Regions from separate parts of the Pseudoalteromonas sp. T1lg65 genome, predicted to be linked through region 2. Evidence: predicted binding sites of a transcription regulator. Region 2 holds the regulator's gene; each other region holds the start of a gene.
What was found. Region 2 encodes FliA, which starts transcription of late flagellar genes. Its sites were predicted from a motif close to CTAAAGNTNNNNNNNNNNNNGCCGATA; they were not measured.
Positions count from the first base shown of each region.

Region 1: a site for FliA is predicted at 1,631-1,657, ahead of ACSLBF_RS03350 (DUF3530 family protein). Genes of this name have one in related genera too.
Region 3: a site for FliA is predicted at 2,416-2,442, ahead of ACSLBF_RS13740 (flagellin N-terminal helical domain-containing protein). Genes of this name have one in related genera too.
Region 4: a site for FliA is predicted at 2,529-2,555, ahead of ACSLBF_RS10715 (VC2046/SO_2500 family protein). Genes of this name have one in related genera too.

Region 1 is NZ_CP196837.1:792,524-796,679, forward strand. It holds gene djlA (co-chaperone DjlA) at 1-764, shown strand, start outside; gene ACSLBF_RS03350 (DUF3530 family protein) at 759-1,556, opposite strand; gene ACSLBF_RS03355 (DUF368 domain-containing protein) at 1,751-2,683, shown strand; gene nhaD (sodium:proton antiporter NhaD) at 2,878-4,156, shown strand, end outside.
Region 2 is NZ_CP196837.1:1,361,824-1,365,979, forward strand. It holds gene flhF (flagellar biosynthesis protein FlhF) at 1-1,040, shown strand, start outside; gene ACSLBF_RS05805 (MinD/ParA family protein) at 1,033-1,893, shown strand; gene ACSLBF_RS05810 (RNA polymerase sigma factor FliA) at 1,896-2,630, shown strand; gene cheY (chemotaxis response regulator CheY) at 2,672-3,055, shown strand; gene ACSLBF_RS05820 (protein phosphatase CheZ) at 3,077-3,850, shown strand; gene ACSLBF_RS05825 (chemotaxis protein CheA) at 3,866-4,156, shown strand, end outside.
Region 3 is NZ_CP196837.1:3,098,123-3,102,278, reverse strand. It holds gene ACSLBF_RS13750 (CPBP family intramembrane glutamic endopeptidase) at 1-279, opposite strand, end outside; gene ACSLBF_RS13745 (LysR family transcriptional regulator) at 378-1,280, shown strand; gene ACSLBF_RS13740 (flagellin N-terminal helical domain-containing protein) at 1,411-2,376, opposite strand; gene ACSLBF_RS13735 (flagellin N-terminal helical domain-containing protein) at 2,829-3,815, opposite strand; gene ACSLBF_RS13730 (serine hydrolase) at 4,146-4,156, opposite strand, start outside.
Region 4 is NZ_CP196837.1:2,434,960-2,439,115, reverse strand. It holds gene ACSLBF_RS10745 (HD domain-containing protein) at 1-353, shown strand, start outside; gene ACSLBF_RS10740 (ion channel) at 362-1,342, opposite strand; gene ACSLBF_RS10735 (M48 family metallopeptidase) at 1,531-2,169, shown strand; tRNA gene ACSLBF_RS10730 (tRNA-Tyr) at 2,177-2,261, opposite strand; tRNA gene ACSLBF_RS10725 (tRNA-Tyr) at 2,289-2,373, opposite strand; tRNA gene ACSLBF_RS10720 (tRNA-Tyr) at 2,393-2,477, opposite strand; gene ACSLBF_RS10715 (VC2046/SO_2500 family protein) at 2,590-3,111, shown strand; gene ACSLBF_RS10710 (YchJ family metal-binding protein) at 3,125-3,493, opposite strand; gene ACSLBF_RS10705 (hypothetical protein) at 3,599-4,036, opposite strand.

The DNA of each region.
Region 1 (4,156 bases), 570 kb from region 2:
ACCTATTTGATAGAAGCCTTAAACAAGATTTTGATAAAGTCGGTGGCTTTCAAGGCTTCATCAAAGGAGAAGACCTGCACGAACGGCAAGCGCTGTTTTTCTCCAGCTGTTTTGCTGTGATGGGACATATTGCCAAGTCAAATGGTCGCGTTAGCGAAATCCATATTCAAGCAGCAACTGCATTTATGGATGAAATGGGACTGAAAGGTGATGAGCGAAAAGAAGCGCAAAACGCCTTCAAATCAGGTAAAAGCGCAGAGTTTTCTATCAAAGAGGCGGTAAAAGAATTTAAAGAAGCATTCGCCCGTCGCTATGACTTACGACAGCTTTTTTTAGAAATTCAGATACAAATGGCTTTTTGCGATGGTCATCTATCAGATCAGGAAAAGACTTTACTGCGCCAGGTGAGCAAAGCGCTTGGTTTTGCAGATACCCACTTCACCTTTTTACTGAAAAGATACCAAGCTGAATTCGAATTTCGTCGTCATCGCCATTCGCAGCAGCAGCGCCAGCATCAATCATCAGGAGAGCGTCAGCGAACGCCTGCTAATAATGGTCTAACTAAAAATCAGGCGCTCGCCGTTCTTGGCCTTGAAGGTGGGGCTTCTGAGCGAGACATAAAAAAAGCTTACCGTAAGTTGATGGCTCAACATCATCCCGACAAACTGGTTTCTCAAGGCTTACCGAGTCATATGATGGAAGTCGCAAAACGAAAAAGCCAAGAAATACAATCGGCCTACGAATTTTTAAAACGCGCGTCATAGTACGCGCAAAAAGCCGATCAGCTCTTTTCTGAGCCTTTTGTGCTGGTTTGGATCATGCCGTTCACCGTATAGTTCTCGCTGGCGATAATCAAACTTACTATTTCTTTGTGCCCAACGCCGTCTATCTTGCAGGTTGTTAAGAACGAGAGGGCTGTCAAATGTGTAGTACAAGTCAAGTAATGCTGGACTGATCACCGACAGCTTTGAAGCTAACTGTTTCTGGCGTTCACTGTTGGCTATTTGCGTACTGACGATAACAAAGGCATTTACTCTTAAATTAGGGAGTGTTGCCAGATACTCAGTGAAAAGACCAGCGCTATTGCCAAACGCGACGACCACTAACTGCTCTGCCGGAGCCATCGTGAGCGTTTGATATAGAGCCTGAAAGCGTTCGACAAGCGCTTGTTTGTAGTTATCTAAGTTAGCTTCACTTAATGTGTTTTGAGGTTGGCTAACGACGCCTTGTGTTGAAATTTGTTGATCACCGAGAATATTTGGTGCAAATGACAGCTCTGGTGGCGTTAACGCATACGTGTCAAAACCGTCGTCGCTGAGTTGTTTAAACAGGTAACTGGGTCCATTACCGTTGATCGGTGGAGCCAGCATATCTGGAATAATGATCACGATACCGTTGCGTTGTGGCGCCATATAGGGTTGAAAATAAGTGTAAAATTCTGACTCACCCTGCTGTAATTTCACTAACTGTGCGACATCTAAGTATTGCTCAGCGTCCTGGTCGAACAACCGCTGCTTTTCGATGGCGTTAATATGCTCTGCTGCGTAGCTAGGCATAAGTAAGAGCACGAAGATAGAGTAAAAAATCGTTCTGAACATAAATTGCGCATGCATCTTGGTCGATGCTTAGTTATCGGTAATTCACTTAAGATCTTTAGTTGATAATTAATAGCTTAGTTCGTTTCCTAATTCAGTTAATTATTTACTAGCAATCAGGTAAACTCAGCACGTTGTTAATTTGGAGAATAGGTGTGCAAGAAAAAGAGCGTAAATGGGATTATTTCCTGTTGTTTTTGAAAGGGGCTGGAATGGGGGCCGCTGACGTGGTTCCTGGTGTTTCTGGAGGTACCATCGCTTTTATTACGGGTATTTACGCGCGGTTCTTAAACGCTATCAAAAGTGTAAATATCGAGGCTTTAGGAGTGCTCAAGCAACACGGAGTGCAAGCAGCTTGGCGACACGTTGATGGCAAATTTTTAGTCACCGTGTTTGCCGGTATTTTAGTAAGTGCGGCTTCTTTAGCCAAACTGATCACGTACCTGCTTGAACATTATCAACTGTTGGTTTGGTCTTTTTTCTTTGGGTTAATTATTGCCTCCTTCGTGCATGTTGCAAAACAAGTGTCACGTTGGGATATGAAAACAACAGTTGCCTGTCTATTGGGAGCGGTGATCGCTTACTTAATCACCTCTTTGGCTCCAGCCGAGGCTGAGCCTCATACATGGCTGTATTTTGTTTCTGGTGCTATCGCAATTTGTGCAATGATTTTGCCCGGCATTTCCGGCAGCTTTATTTTACTGTTGATGGGAATGTATGGACACGTTTTGACAGCAGTAACAGAAATCAATATCGTGCTAGTTGCACTGTTTTTACTGGGATGTATTGTTGGACTGATGAGCTTTTCTCGGTTACTTGCTTGGTTATTATCGCGCTTTGAGCAGGTCACTTTTGCTGTACTGTCGGGATTTTTACTTGGCTCGTTAAATTTATTGTGGCCATGGAAGCAAGTTTTAACAACCTATGTTAATTCTAGCGGTGTAGAGAAGCCGCTTAATCAAGCTAATATCCTCCCTTCGGAATACCTGTTGCTGTATGGTCAAGAGCCAAATACGCTGCTGTGCGCAGGCTTGATGTTAGCTGGACTAGCCTTGGTGTTAGCGGTTGAAAAGCTTAGCGCAAAGTAATTTTAATCGATAGAAATAAAGCGTTGTTCCGCGACTGTTCGTTACCTCAACCTGAGTGCTGATATTTATTCGCAAAATATCGGCACACTTCTCACAAATTATAGACTTCTGTCCAATTTTAAATCACATTGACTGTGCTAAATTGATAGCGTTCTACACCCCCTTATTTAATATGCACATCAATAGGTTAAAAAATGAAAAAGACCCAATTTTGGCTGTTTTTCGCCATCTTGTTATCTGGGATTATATCTTTCGATAGTTGGGCGGCTTCAGGAGGTCCGTTGCCGTTGACTAGCTCGTGGGTTGGTTATTTTTGCATTGTGATCTTTGTTTTGGCTTATTCCTTGGTAATGCTCGAGGAAAAGCTGCACATGCGAAAGTCAAAACCCGTCTTGGTCGCTGCAGGTGTTATTTGGGCTGCTATAGGTGCTTTTTATGTTTCCCAAGGAGTGCCTGAGGCGACGGAACATGCCTTTAGGCATAACTTATTAGAGTTTTCCGAATTGATGTTATTTCTGCTTGTGGCGATGACTTATATCAACGCTCTAGAAGAACGGCGAATATTTGATGCTTTACGGGCTTGGATGATCCAAAAAGGGTTTAGTTATCGAAACCTATTTTGGATAACTGGTTTTCTATCGTTTTTTATTTCTCCGATAGCAGATAATTTAACCACTGCTTTATTGATGTGTGCAGTGGTCATGAAAGTGGCACAAGGGGACAGAGCATTTATCAATTTAAGCTGTATTAATATTGTGATTGCGGCGAATGCGGGTGGGGCATTTAGTCCATTTGGAGACATTACTACGCTGATGGTTTGGCAAGCCGGTATGGTGCAGTTTAATGAGTTTTTTGTCCTATTTATTCCCGCGTTGGTTAACTTTTTAGTGCCTGCTTTGATAATGAGTTACTTTGTTGAAAATAAACATCCTAGTTCAGTTTATGAGAGCGTAGAGTTAAAAAGAGGTGCATTGAGGATTTTGACACTGTTTTTACTCACTGTGGCTACAGCGGTAATGTGCCATAGCTTGTTACACTTACCGCCGGTTTTGGGCATGATGATGGGGTTAGGGTATCTACAATTCTTTGGATATTTCTTGCGGATGACTTTACCGGGGTCATTAGCTAGGAAAAGAGCGCTTGCAGAACGGGAAGGGGATCAAGAGCGCTTGGAAAAGCTCGGCAGTGTGGTGCCGTTTGATGTGTTTAGCAAAGTCTCCAGAGCCGAATGGGATACCTTGTTATTTTTCTATGGCATAGTCATGTGTGTTGGCGGGCTTGGTTTTCTTGGTTATCTAGGCGTCATGTCGGAGTTTCTTTATGGCCAGTGGTCAGCTACCAGTGCCAATGTGCTGTTAGGGATCATCTCTGCGGTGATAGATAATATCCCTGTGATGTTTGCTGTCTTGTCAATGAACCCAGAAATGTCACATGGACACTGGTTATTAATTACCTTAACCGCTGGGGTCGGAG
Region 2 (4,156 bases):
CTTACGACTTTGATGATGATTTGCATGCTCAGCAACAACATTGGCATGAGTCTGACGACTTAGATTCAGGCTTTGGAGATGAGCCAGCAAAGCCATCTTTTAAAAAAGATGAAATGTCGGAAATGCGTGAAGAAATGAACGCGATACGTCAATTACTTGAACACCAAGTTTCAGGCTTAATGAAGCAAGAAATGGCAAGAAGGGACCCAACTAGAGCTTGTCTGATTGAACGACTACAGGGCATGGGGATCGATAAAGAAGTGGCTGAGCAAATGGCTTGCTTTATTCCAGACGATGTATCGAGAAAAGAAGCGTGGAATGCATTGCTGAATATGGTAGTAAACCAAATGCACACCACCAACAATGACATTCTGCGTCAGGGCGGTGTTTTTGCCATGGTTGGTCCTACGGGAGTTGGTAAAACAACGACTGTTGCGAAACTTGCCGCGTTGGGGGCACAGAAATTTGGTGCTGATAAAGTTGCACTAATCACCACTGATACCTATAGAATTGGTGCCTATGAGCAGCTGGCCACTTATGGCCGAATTATTGGCTGTCCAGTTAAGCAAGTTAAAGATGCGAATGAACTTGCGGAAGTGTTGTATCATTTACGAAATAAGCGTCTAGTATTAATAGATACAGCAGGAATGAGTCAGAGAGATTTGCGCTTAACTGAACAGTTAAATACACTTATGCGTAGTGCCCGAGTTGATATTCGCAGCTATCTAGTGTTGAGTGCAACGGCACAGATAAATGTTTTACAAGAAACCGTAAGACATTTTAAGAAAGTGAATTTAAGCGGCTGTATTTTCACAAAACTTGATGAAAGTCTAAGTTTAGGTGAGATAATCAGTATAGCGATTCAAAATCGCTTGCCAATAGGGTATCTTACCAACGGTCAGCGGGTGCCAGAAGACATTCGCGTAGCAAATGCTCAGAAACTAGTGAAAAAGGCTGAGCAATTGTATTTAAAAAGAATAAAAGCACAACACTCGCGACGTGTACCTGTAGCGTCCGGGTCAGTAGGAATGTATGATTAACACAGTTTTAGATCAAGCAAGTGGCCTGCGTAGAATGAGTCAAAATAGCAACCAAGGTGTAAAGGTTATTGCAGTAACCGGAGGCAAAGGCGGAGTCGGTAAGACCAATGTCTCTCTCAATACGGCGATTGCGATGGGGCAGCTAGGCCACAGAGTATTGGTACTAGATGCCGATTTAGGCTTAGCCAATTGCGATGTAATGCTTGGCCTAAGAGTCGAAAGAAACCTCTCGCATGTACTCTCTGGTGAATGTGAATTAGAAGAGATTTTGGTCGAGGGTCCTGCAGGCATTAAAATCGTTCCAGCCACATCCGGCTCACAAAACATGGTTGAGCTCACTCCCGCTGAGCACGCAGGTTTGATCAGAGCCTTCAGTGAACTTAATACACAATTTGACGTATTAATTGTGGACACCGCTGCGGGTATTTCAGACATGGTATTGAGTTTTTCCCGCGCTGCTCAAGATGTCATGGTAGTGGTATGTGATGAACCTACTTCTATTACAGATGCGTACGCCTTAATTAAAGTATTAAGTAGAGAGCATGGCGTTTATCGCTTTAAAATCGTAGCAAACATGGTACGTAGTCTGCGTGAAGGACAAGAGTTATTTGCCAAACTTTCCAAAGTTACTGATAGGTTTTTGGATGTTGCCTTAGAATTGGTTGCTACCATACCTTTCGATGAAAATATGCGGAAGTCGTCTCGTCGACAACGAGCAGTTGTTGATCTTTTTCCTAGCTCTCCGGCTGCAGTTGCAATAAAAGGGCTAGCAAGCAAGGCCGTTAAGTGGCCGATACCAAACCAACCTTCTGGGCACTTGGAATTTTTTATTGAACAGCTAGTGAATGGGTAATTATGACATCACCGGTTAATAAGGCGGCAGGATATCAAACAAAAAACCACTTGAACAAAGTGGTCGAGAGTCATGCCTCTTTAGTTAAAAAAGTGGCCTGTCACCTTATCGCTCGACTGCCCGCCAATGTCCAACTCGATGATCTTATACAATCCGGCATGATCGGTCTTTTAGAGGCTGCGAAAAATTTTGATGCGAGCAAAGGGGCTAGTTTTGAGACTTTTGCGGGTATTCGAATTCGAGGCGCGATGCTTGATGAAATCCGCAGAGGTGATTGGGCTCCTCGTTCAGTACACAAAAATAGCAGAATGGTTGCTGAGGCGATTTCAGAGTTAGAATCAAACCTTGGAAGAGAGCCAAAAGATACTGAAATCGCTGAAAAACTTGATATTACAGTCGATGAGTACCATCATATTTTACATGATGTAAATGCTAGTAAGGTGATTGGCATTGAGGACCTCGGGGTCGATGAAGACGTCATCACTCCAGCGAACAGCGATTTTGCGCTAGACAAACCGTTTAATAACGTTAAAAATGAACGTTTTAACGAGTCGTTGCTCGAGGCTATACAGTCATTACCTGAAAGAGATGCACTGGTACTGTCACTTTATTACAACGACGAGATGAACTTGAAAGAGATTGGCGCCATTTTGGATGTGAGCGAATCTCGAGTTAGTCAGATTCATGGTCAGGCAATGATTAGGCTCAGAGCCAAAATCAATGACTGGATAAATTAAAGTTAATAATTAGATAGGTTCGAACCTCACTGGAGGAAGTTTTGGATAAGAACATGAAAATTCTCGTGGTTGATGATTTCTCTACTATGAGAAGAATAATCAAAAACCTGCTGAGAGATTTAGGCTTTACCAATGTTCAAGAAGCTGATGATGGTAGTACAGCACTTCCTATGCTACAGAATCAGGAGTTTGACTTTGTAGTAACAGATTGGAACATGCCGGGCATGCAAGGTATTGATCTGTTGAGAGCAATTCGCGCAGATGAGAAATTAAAGCATATTCCTGTTCTAATGGTTACGGCAGAAGCAAAAAAAGAACAAATCGTAGCAGCTGCTCAAGCGGGTGTTAACGGCTATATAGTGAAGCCTTTTACTGCGGGTACATTGAAAACCAAACTTGAAAAAGTATTCGAGAGATTAGGCTAACAGTTAAGAGGGAGACGGCTTATGTCGGTAATTGCTGCGCCTCAGATCACGCTCGAGCAGGCAAAGTTGTTGGTAGAATACCTAGAACAAGGTGAACAGGAAAAAGCTGATCAGCTTGTTATGGAAGCTGCGAACAAAGAGCAGTCTGAACTTTTCGCAGAGGTCGGTAAGCTTACTCGTCAACTTCACGAGTCGTTGAAAAACTTTGAGTTAGATACCCGCTTAGCCGACCTTACCACTGATGCTATTCCCGATGCGAAACAACGCCTCAACTACGTCATGGAAATGACAGAAAATGCAGCGAACAAAACCATGGACGCGGTTGAAGCGAGTTTACCTCTAGCACAAAATTTGGCCGAGGAGCTGGAGGGGATTAAACCCACTTGGGATCGGTTGATGAGTCGGGACATACAGTTAGGTGAATTTAAATCGCTTTGCCACGACTTAGATAGTTTCATGCAATCTTCAAAAACGCGTACTGACGAGCTGCAATCTCTGATGACCAACGTATTGATGGCGCAAGATTATCAAGATTTGACGGGACAAGTGATTCGCCGAGTTATTGAACTTGTAAGAGAAGTTGAAGATAGCTTAATTCACATGTTGACTGTGTTTGGCTCCACAGGGGTTGAACAAAGTAAAGCAAATAATAATGAGAATAAAGCAGTCAAGTCAGAAGCTGCAACTGATGAATTATCAGGACCCGAGGGTCCAATCATAGACGCAGAATCGAGAGATGATGTGGTTTCTGGACAAGACGAAGTCGATGACCTGCTTTCTAGTTTGGGCTTCTAGTAGGAGAGTGTGAGTATGAGCTTTGAAGTCGATGAAGATATCTTACAAGACTTTCTGGTTGAAGCTGGCGAGATTTTGGAGCAGTTGTCCGAACAGCTAGTCGAACTAGAAAACAACCCTGAAGACAAAGACCTATTGAATGCAATATTCAGAGGTTTTCACACAGTGAAAGGTGGCGCTGGATTTCTGAGCATGACAGAGTTGGTTGATGCTTGTCATGGTGCTGAAAACGTGTTCGACGTTTTACGTCAGGGCCAACGATCTGTGACGCCTGAATTAATGGACGTCATTTTACAGTCTCTGGAT
Region 3 (4,156 bases), 1.7 Mb from region 2:
AACAAAGTAACTGAGAATGACTAAACATCCCAACCAACCGATAAATGTTGTCAACTGCCAAGAATGTACGAGTCCTAGCTGGGTCATACTGATACCACCGGTCGCGAGGTGAATTAACAGTAAAATGGTTGGAAGCCAGAGGGTAAGTATCGTGCTTTTGTATATTTTAAGCTTGGTTGTTTGGCCAGCCAATAATCGTGTTTTGTCCTTATTTTGGTTGGCTAATTCGTAGATAAGCCAGCCAATAATCCAGACGAGTAATAATATTTCAACGCTCATTTTGTTGTTCCTTATTTTTTATTGAACACAGTGTATGGACATATCCAAATTAAAAAAATATTCTTTATTTTTATAGTTATTAAACTTTTGGTTTATCAATGCTGAAAAATGACCTGTTGCATTCGTTTTTGCTGGTGGCAAAACACGGCGGCATTAGCAAAGCTGCTGAAGTAAAGTCCCTCACCGTAATGGCGATGAGCAAACAAATGAGCAATCTTGAGACGCAGCTTGGACAACCACTTTTTGAGCGTAGTGGTCGTAAGTTATATTTAAGTGAATTTGGCAAAGCGTTTGAGGATGAAGCGAAAAAAGTCATTGCTGCACATCACGAAATGGACAATTGGTTAGCGTCGGCTGCAAATAGAATTCAAGGCACGATTAAGGTTGTTGCACACAATAATGAATTTATGCAAGGGACCGTACTTCCTTGGCTATCTGAATTTTGTGTTAAGTATCCAGAGTTGAAATTGGAACTCGATATCAAAGAGACCGTGCTTGATATCAATGAAGATGATTACGATATTTTTTGGGGGGTGAGCGGCTATCTGGGTGACAAATTTCCGAGTTTAAAGCGCCGTGCTTTGTTTCACACTACGCTTGCTCTATATGCCTCACCGCAATACCTGCAAGAACATGGTGTACCCGTTCAGTTAGACGACTTGGAGCAACATTATGTGGTTGGTTACCTACACAATCAACCTTCAAACGTGTTGATGCTTCATGATCAAAAGCCTGTGTATAAATTGCTTAAACAAAAAGTTGCAACGGTCGTCGGGTTGATTGATTTGGCTATTTCTGGGCTCGGAATTATTAACGCGAGCAGTGATAGTGAAGAAATAACAGCGGCGATCTCAAACAATCAATTGCAACCGATTATGGAAGATTACTGGGTTAAAGGTGTGGGTGTATACGCGTATTATCATAACGTTAGGCATCCTCAGCCTAAGGTGAAAGCGTTTCTGGACTTCTTTTTAGCAAAGCAACTTCAATGGAAGCTGTAACTGAATCACGTCAGGCTTTAGAGTGTGTTGATATAGCGAAGGTATGTCTCGTGCCAAAATAGGTTGCCAAGATAAATGGGGTATGGTTTGGCAACCTATGAATGGGTAAAGCGGAGTTATTTCAAAGGTATTAACCTAACAAGCTCAATGCAGCCTGAGGGCGCTGATTCGCTTGGCTCAGAATTGACTGACTGGCCTGCTGTAAAATTTGCGCTTTGGTTAATTTTGCAGTTTCTTGAGCAAAGTCAGTATCTTTGATACGTGATTTAGCCGCTGATAAGTTTTCAGAAATATTCGATTGGTTACGAATAGTAGACTGAAAACGGTTTTGTACTGCACCCAGCTCAGCACGCTTTTTATCAACAACGGCTATTAAACCATCCATCGCGGCCATCATCTGTTGTGCGTTAGCTTGTGAAGACAGAGAAATTTCATTAGTTCCTGAATGCACTAACTTACTATAACCGTATCCACCCGCAGCACCTCCACCAGATACATTTGATATACCTGTTAAATCTTCAGAGAGCTTTTTGCCTGAAATACCAGTAGCAATAGCTGCTAAGCCAGTAAAAGTGAAGCCACCGTTGGCTGTTAACGAGTTACCTTTTACATCTCTCATGCTAAAAGAGATGGTTTGCACCGCATCAGCACCTACTTGAAAGCTGGCATCGTAACTGCCGTCCAATAGGTTCTGACCGCCAAATGTGGTGTCTTTAGCGATACGGTTTATTTCTTCTTTTAGCTGTACAGCCTCTTCTTGTAGAGAAAGCCTATCAGCATCAGTGTTAGAACCGTTCGCAGCTTGCTGAGCAAGGGTTCGCATGCGTTGCAACATTGACGTCACTTCGTCCATCGCTCCTTCCGCAGTTTGTGCCAGCGATAAACCGTCGTTGGCGTTACGGTTACCTTGGTTTAAGCCTTGGATTTGTGAGTCTAAGCGATTTGAAATTTGTAAACCTGCTGCATCATCAGCAGCACTGTTAATACGAAAACCAGACGAAAGTCTTTTAAATGACGTATCGAGTGTATTGCCTGAGTTCATCAATTGTCTTTGCGCATTCAAAGAGCTGACGTTGGTATTTACATATAAAGCCATTGGGTTTATCTCCATATAAAAATTCTAGTGCGATCCTAATATCGGTACTTTTGCTGCTATCTTTAGTAAATCATTGAAATTAATTAAATATTTCTGTTTTTAGATTTTTTCGTGGTGTAATATTCTTAATGGGGTGTTGGGACAAAAGGTTTCGTTACTTCTTCCTTTAATTGTATGTTTTATATGGGTTTTATGTTATTTCTCGTTCTGTTTTTCTTGTTTTAAAATTCAGTTATATACATTTATGTATCATTTTTAGGTAAATTTTACTTTAACAGTATTTTGTTTTTGTGAATTATCCAAATTGAAAGTTTTGATGTATTCAACAAAAAAAATATTGCCGTGGGGTTTGCACGACAAATAGGTTTAGTTCAAAAATGCAAAATGGGTTGCCAATAGACAGCAAGTTATCAGGCAACCCATAATTGGATAAAGGGAGCAAAGTTAGTTTATTAACCAAGCAAGCTTAAGGCTGCTTGTGGACGCTGATTTGCCTGACTCAAAATTGACTGACTTGCTTGCTGTAAAATTTGCGCCTTGGTTAACTTCGCGGTCTCTTGAGCAAAGTCAGTATCTTTGATGCGTGACTTCGCCGCTGATAGGTTTTCAGAAATATTCGACTGGTTACGGATCGTAGACTGAAAACGGTTTTGCACTGCACCTAGCTCCGCACGCTTTTTATCAACAACAGAAATAAGTCCATCGATCGCTGCGAATACGGTTTGGGCATGTTTTTGACTGGAAAGGGAAATATCACCAGTTACCGGGTTCATCGCGCCAAACATGACGTCATAACCGTAGAAAGCAGTGCCAGAACCATCGGTTGAGAGTCCTGTTACTTTTGTTAACCCTACCGTTTCCTCGCCAAGCGCTCTTCCTGTAATGGTCGAAGCTATCATCGCAATACCTGAAAAAGTGAAGCCACCATTCGCGGTCAAGGTATTTCCCTTCACATCTTTCATAGTAAAGGAAATAGTCTGAACTGCATCGGCTCCGACCTGAAAACTGGCATCATACGTACCGTCTAATAAGTTTTGACCACCAAATGTGGTGTCTTTGGCAATACGGTTGATTTCTTCTTTCAGTTGGATTGCTTCTTCTTGCAGCGCGAGTCTATCTGCGCCCGTGTTTGAGCCATTAGCAGCCTGCTGCGCAAGCGTTCTCATGCGCTGTAACATTGACGTGATTTCGTCCATCGCGCCTTCAGCGGTTTGTGCAAGTGATAAGCCGTCATTAGCGTTACGGTTACCTTGGTTTAAACCTTGAATTTGTGAGTCTAAGCGGTTTGATATTTGTAAACCGGCCGCGTCATCCGCAGCACTATTAATACGAAAACCTGAAGAAAGACGTTTAAATGATGTATCTAGCGTGTTACCTGAATTTAAAAGCTGTCTTTGTGCATTCAAAGAACTGACGTTGGTATTAACGTATAAGGCCACAGAATAATCTCCGAAAAGGTTTAATTACATTTGATCCTGTTATCGGTACTTTTGTGGGGTGCTTTAGGCTTATTGTTGAAGTTAATTAAATATTCCTGTTTTTGTTGGTGGTTTGTTTGAATTATTTATTTTCTGCTTGTTATTTTTTGGAATTGAAATTTGGTTTGTTTGTATAGTGTTGAATTGGTTTTGTTTGTAAGTTTTTGTATTTAAGAGTTTTTTTAATTGAGGTTGCCTAAATTGCACGGTTTAATTTCTCACCAGCAATTAAACCGTGTTTTTATATTTTTTAAATAGCGGTGTTTATCACACCGCATTGTTCATTATTATTTATTTTGTAT
Region 4 (4,156 bases), 1.1 Mb from region 2:
TACATCACGCTATTATCGCGCATAGTTTTAGCGCGGGTGTTGAACCAAAGACATTGGAAGCAAAGATTGTTCAAGATGCAGACAGAATGGATGCACTAGGCGCTATAGGTGTTAGTCGCTGCATGAAAGTAGGTGGTGCAATTGCACGGCATTTGTATCACACTGAAGATCCATTTTGTCAAAATCGCCAGCCTGACGATACCCGATATACACTCGATCACTTTTTTATTAAGTTGTTACACATTGCTAATAACATGCATACTCAATCTGCCAAGAAGCAAGCCAAGCAAAGAACTGACTACATGCTCGATTTCCTCGAACAGTTAAAAAGTGAGATAAGTATCAGTGAGTGATCACGGGTTCATCGAGTCATTTGTTTTACAAACACAACAACGAATAACGCGAGAGAGAAGCTGCCAGTGAATGCTTCAATGGCAGCGATAAGCCTCGAAACTCCCAATGGGGTGATGTCGCCGTACCCTAGCGTAGTAAACGTGACAACGCTGAAGTAAAAACTGTTTAGTAAGGCTAAGATGTTGTCCTCGATGCTGTTATTGAAATTGAGATGCAACAACTGGTCTTCGTATGAGACCCCAAATACAAAATAGCAAATCGCACAAAATACGATCATGCCAAGGCTAAACCGGATGACATTTTCAGGCTTTTCTCCATATCCGCAAAGTAAATCAACAAAGCTTGAAATGAGGTGCTTTTTGGAATAACGCGGGTATTGAGCATGGCGCATGCGCAATTCTTTATAAGTGAATTTTCCCGCCATCTCGAACAGGCCTTGGTTTTCTGCTCCTTTTCTCAATAAGCGATAGATTTCCTCTGATTGTTGGAAAAGATCTTCAGCATCTTCCTTCGCTTTATTTTTTCTAGCTTCCATCGCTTGGCTTTCTTGTAGTAGGTGATCACCAAGATGCATGTTATCTATGCGAGTATTATCTAGTTTGATCCCCAGCAAGTTAGTGTTTTCTAGTTTACAGCAGTGCAGACTGGCTTCACGTAAATCAGCTTTCATCAAGGAAGCATTGTTAATTGTGTTATTGAAAAGGTGTGCACCTTTTAGGTTGGTGCGATAAAAATTACTGTAAGAAAGGTCATAACCGCGATGATCATCAAACTTAACAAGGTTTAAGCCTTCAAGGTTTGCTCGTTTTAACTCTAACCCTTGTAGTAAACCACCGCGTTTAGCGTAACGCTCGAGTTTTTGAGTAAGCTCTAGACCACTCTTGTCGAACTTATTGTCATGCCAAAAACAATACCCAGAGCCCATATCAATCTCAGAACACTTATGCCCATCAGGAGAAGTATATTGGCAAATAGGTTTATCTGGCATAGTCGTCTTCTACTTTACTTTTGTTTCTTATAAGCGTAGCAGTAAAATGGAACGCTACAGAGAATTTTGAAAAAATCTATTAATAAATATGGCGTTATAATGAAATAGAGTACTTGCTTGGTATTCAAAGTCGCAGTGGGATAAACTATAGCGGTAAAATTTTCAGGTTGTGTACAGTGAACTACAGTGTGAGAAAAAGTCACCGTCGTAAGAGTGTGGCGATAAAAATTAAGAATAAGCAAGTTCAAGTGTATGCGCCTTATCATGTTTGTGATACTTGGCTGCACGATTGGATTAGGAGTAAATCCAACTGGATCCAAAGTAAATTGACTGAGCAGAGCGTGCTTATTCATCAGCAACCTTTTGTCGACTTCAGAGTATTAGTTTTTGGGATTCACTATAGAATCGAAATTACGCGAACACACACGTCGGTTGATCATCAGCAACCGTGTATTTATTTGGCAAAGAAGTGCAGGAAGATGTTGATGACTGTGCTAAGACAGATCCTGTTAGATTACCTAGAGGTCGCCATTCCTAAATACCAAGAGAGTATGCACAGTAACTACAACACCTTGAAGGTAAGAGAATATAAAAGCCGTTGGGGGAGTTTCTCATCAAAAGGGGTACTGGCGTTTAACACTTTACTGGTTGGGGCACCAAAGTCAGTGGTTGACTATGTGGTTGTCCACGAACTCGCACACTTTCATGTGATGGCACATAATTTACGCTTTTGGAACTTAGTGACCCAATTTTATGGAGACGGATATCAATCCGCACGGGACTATTTAAAGCAATGCGGTGATAAACTGATGATAGAAAAAGAATAATAAGTAGTGGTGGAGGGAGCTGGATTCGAACCAGCGAAGGCAGTGCCGTCAGATTTACAGTCTGATCCCTTTGGCCGCTCGGGAACCCCTCCTAAAGAGAAACTACAATTTCGTATAAGTGGTGGAGGGAGCTGGATTCGAACCAGCGAAGGCAATGCCGTCAGATTTACAGTCTGATCCCTTTGGCCGCTCGGGAACCCCTCCAAATTGTAGGTTGTTGTTGTGGTGGAGGGAGCTGGATTCGAACCAGCGAAGGCAGTGCCGTCAGATTTACAGTCTGATCCCTTTGGCCGCTCGGGAACCCCTCCTAAACAACGGCGGTGATAATAACAAAGTTTTTTCCGAAGTAAAGAAAACCACTAAAGTTTTTATGAAAAATGCCGATAAATCTGTATTGAGATGATAAATCGGTTGGTTTATATGCAGGTTGATGGAGTTTTAATCGATGAGGCGCAGCTAGGCACAGCGTTAAATGTCAGCGTGCATGAAACGCGCTCGGCAGACTTTGCGATGTTGCTGTCTATGCTGTCGCACGATGCTTTGGATTTTAGCCAATTCCATCTCCCTAAATCAGAACAGCCAGAAAAAGACCACTCAGAATCTCAACTAAAGCGTGAATTTGAAATTGGCCCACAAAAACCGTTAGCACCAAAAGAATACAATATGTTAATAGGTCAAAATAATGGCAAATTATTTGCGGCAAGTTCATTAGTCAGTTTGCGTTTACAAGAATGCTTAAACCCAGAGCCTTTTGCTGTTCGAGATGATAAGAAGCATATTCATTTGGAAGTAGTTGAAAACCTTGAACCTGCGGTGAAAAGACGACTCGCTAAAGCTCAGGGAAAACTTGACCTAGTAGCAGATAAACAAATGGATGCTGCTGCGTTTTATGACCAAATCGCAGCTGGAGATATGCAGACAATGCTAAAGGCGAGTGCTTAGGCTAAAAAAGACTCTATTTACCATGACACTTTTTATATTTACTGCCACTGTTGCAGGGGCACATATCATTTCTACTTAACTTCATAACAGGTGTTTCAAATAAAGACCCATTCACATAACGCCACAGGTTATTTTCTTTAATAAAATTTGAGCGCTCATGCAACACATGGTGTTGTCCTTCAGCAATGTAATGCGCCTTAAACTCAACAATTCCAGTGCTTGCGTCATCACTATGATCCAATATCTCTAAATTGATAAAGGTCGCAAAGTCGGCGAAGGATTTTATGTCCGCTTCACTATTTTCAGACTGTTGCTTGTGTGCATATGTTTGAGCAATATAAGCAGCATTTTTCAAACAGTAAGCACTATATCTAGACCTCATTAATTGCAAAGGCGATAGCGGGATTTTTACGTTATTAAGTAGTGGTTCACAACAAGTTGAGAACACCTCACCAGATTTACAATAGCACTTCATACACCCTAAATCTCAAGCACAGTTCATTTCCGGCTGCATTGTACAATCTAGAGGGTTACTGAAACAATGTATTCCTGTTTTACTATTATTGACACTCAGCATTTCTTCAATCGCTTTTGGGCTTGAAATGTTTGTCCAAATAACGACAGAGGCGAAGTTACCATTTTTAATTGCACTTTGTAGCACATATTCCAAATTATAAATATGTTTTTGTCTAATGATCAGCAACTTGCTTGAATCGATATTACTATTTTCCAACATCGCTTTGTTTGGAACGTTATCTGGAGCGATGAGTAATGTCCACCCAAGCTTGGTTTGATCAACATGCAAAATCTTTAGTAGTTCAAGGCTGGCGACAATTTCATCTGCAACGTATACGGTATTAACAATGTTGCTTTTAGTGGCAGCGGTCGAGCTAAATGCTAATCGAGAACTGTTTGTTTGTAACATAATTGCCTCACTGGGTATTTATACAGTAACTGTGTATACAGTAGTTTATACAGTGTTTGTTGGCAAGCATTAAATTGCTATTTTTTTGCACAATCACGTGGAGAGTCGCTGGTAATTACA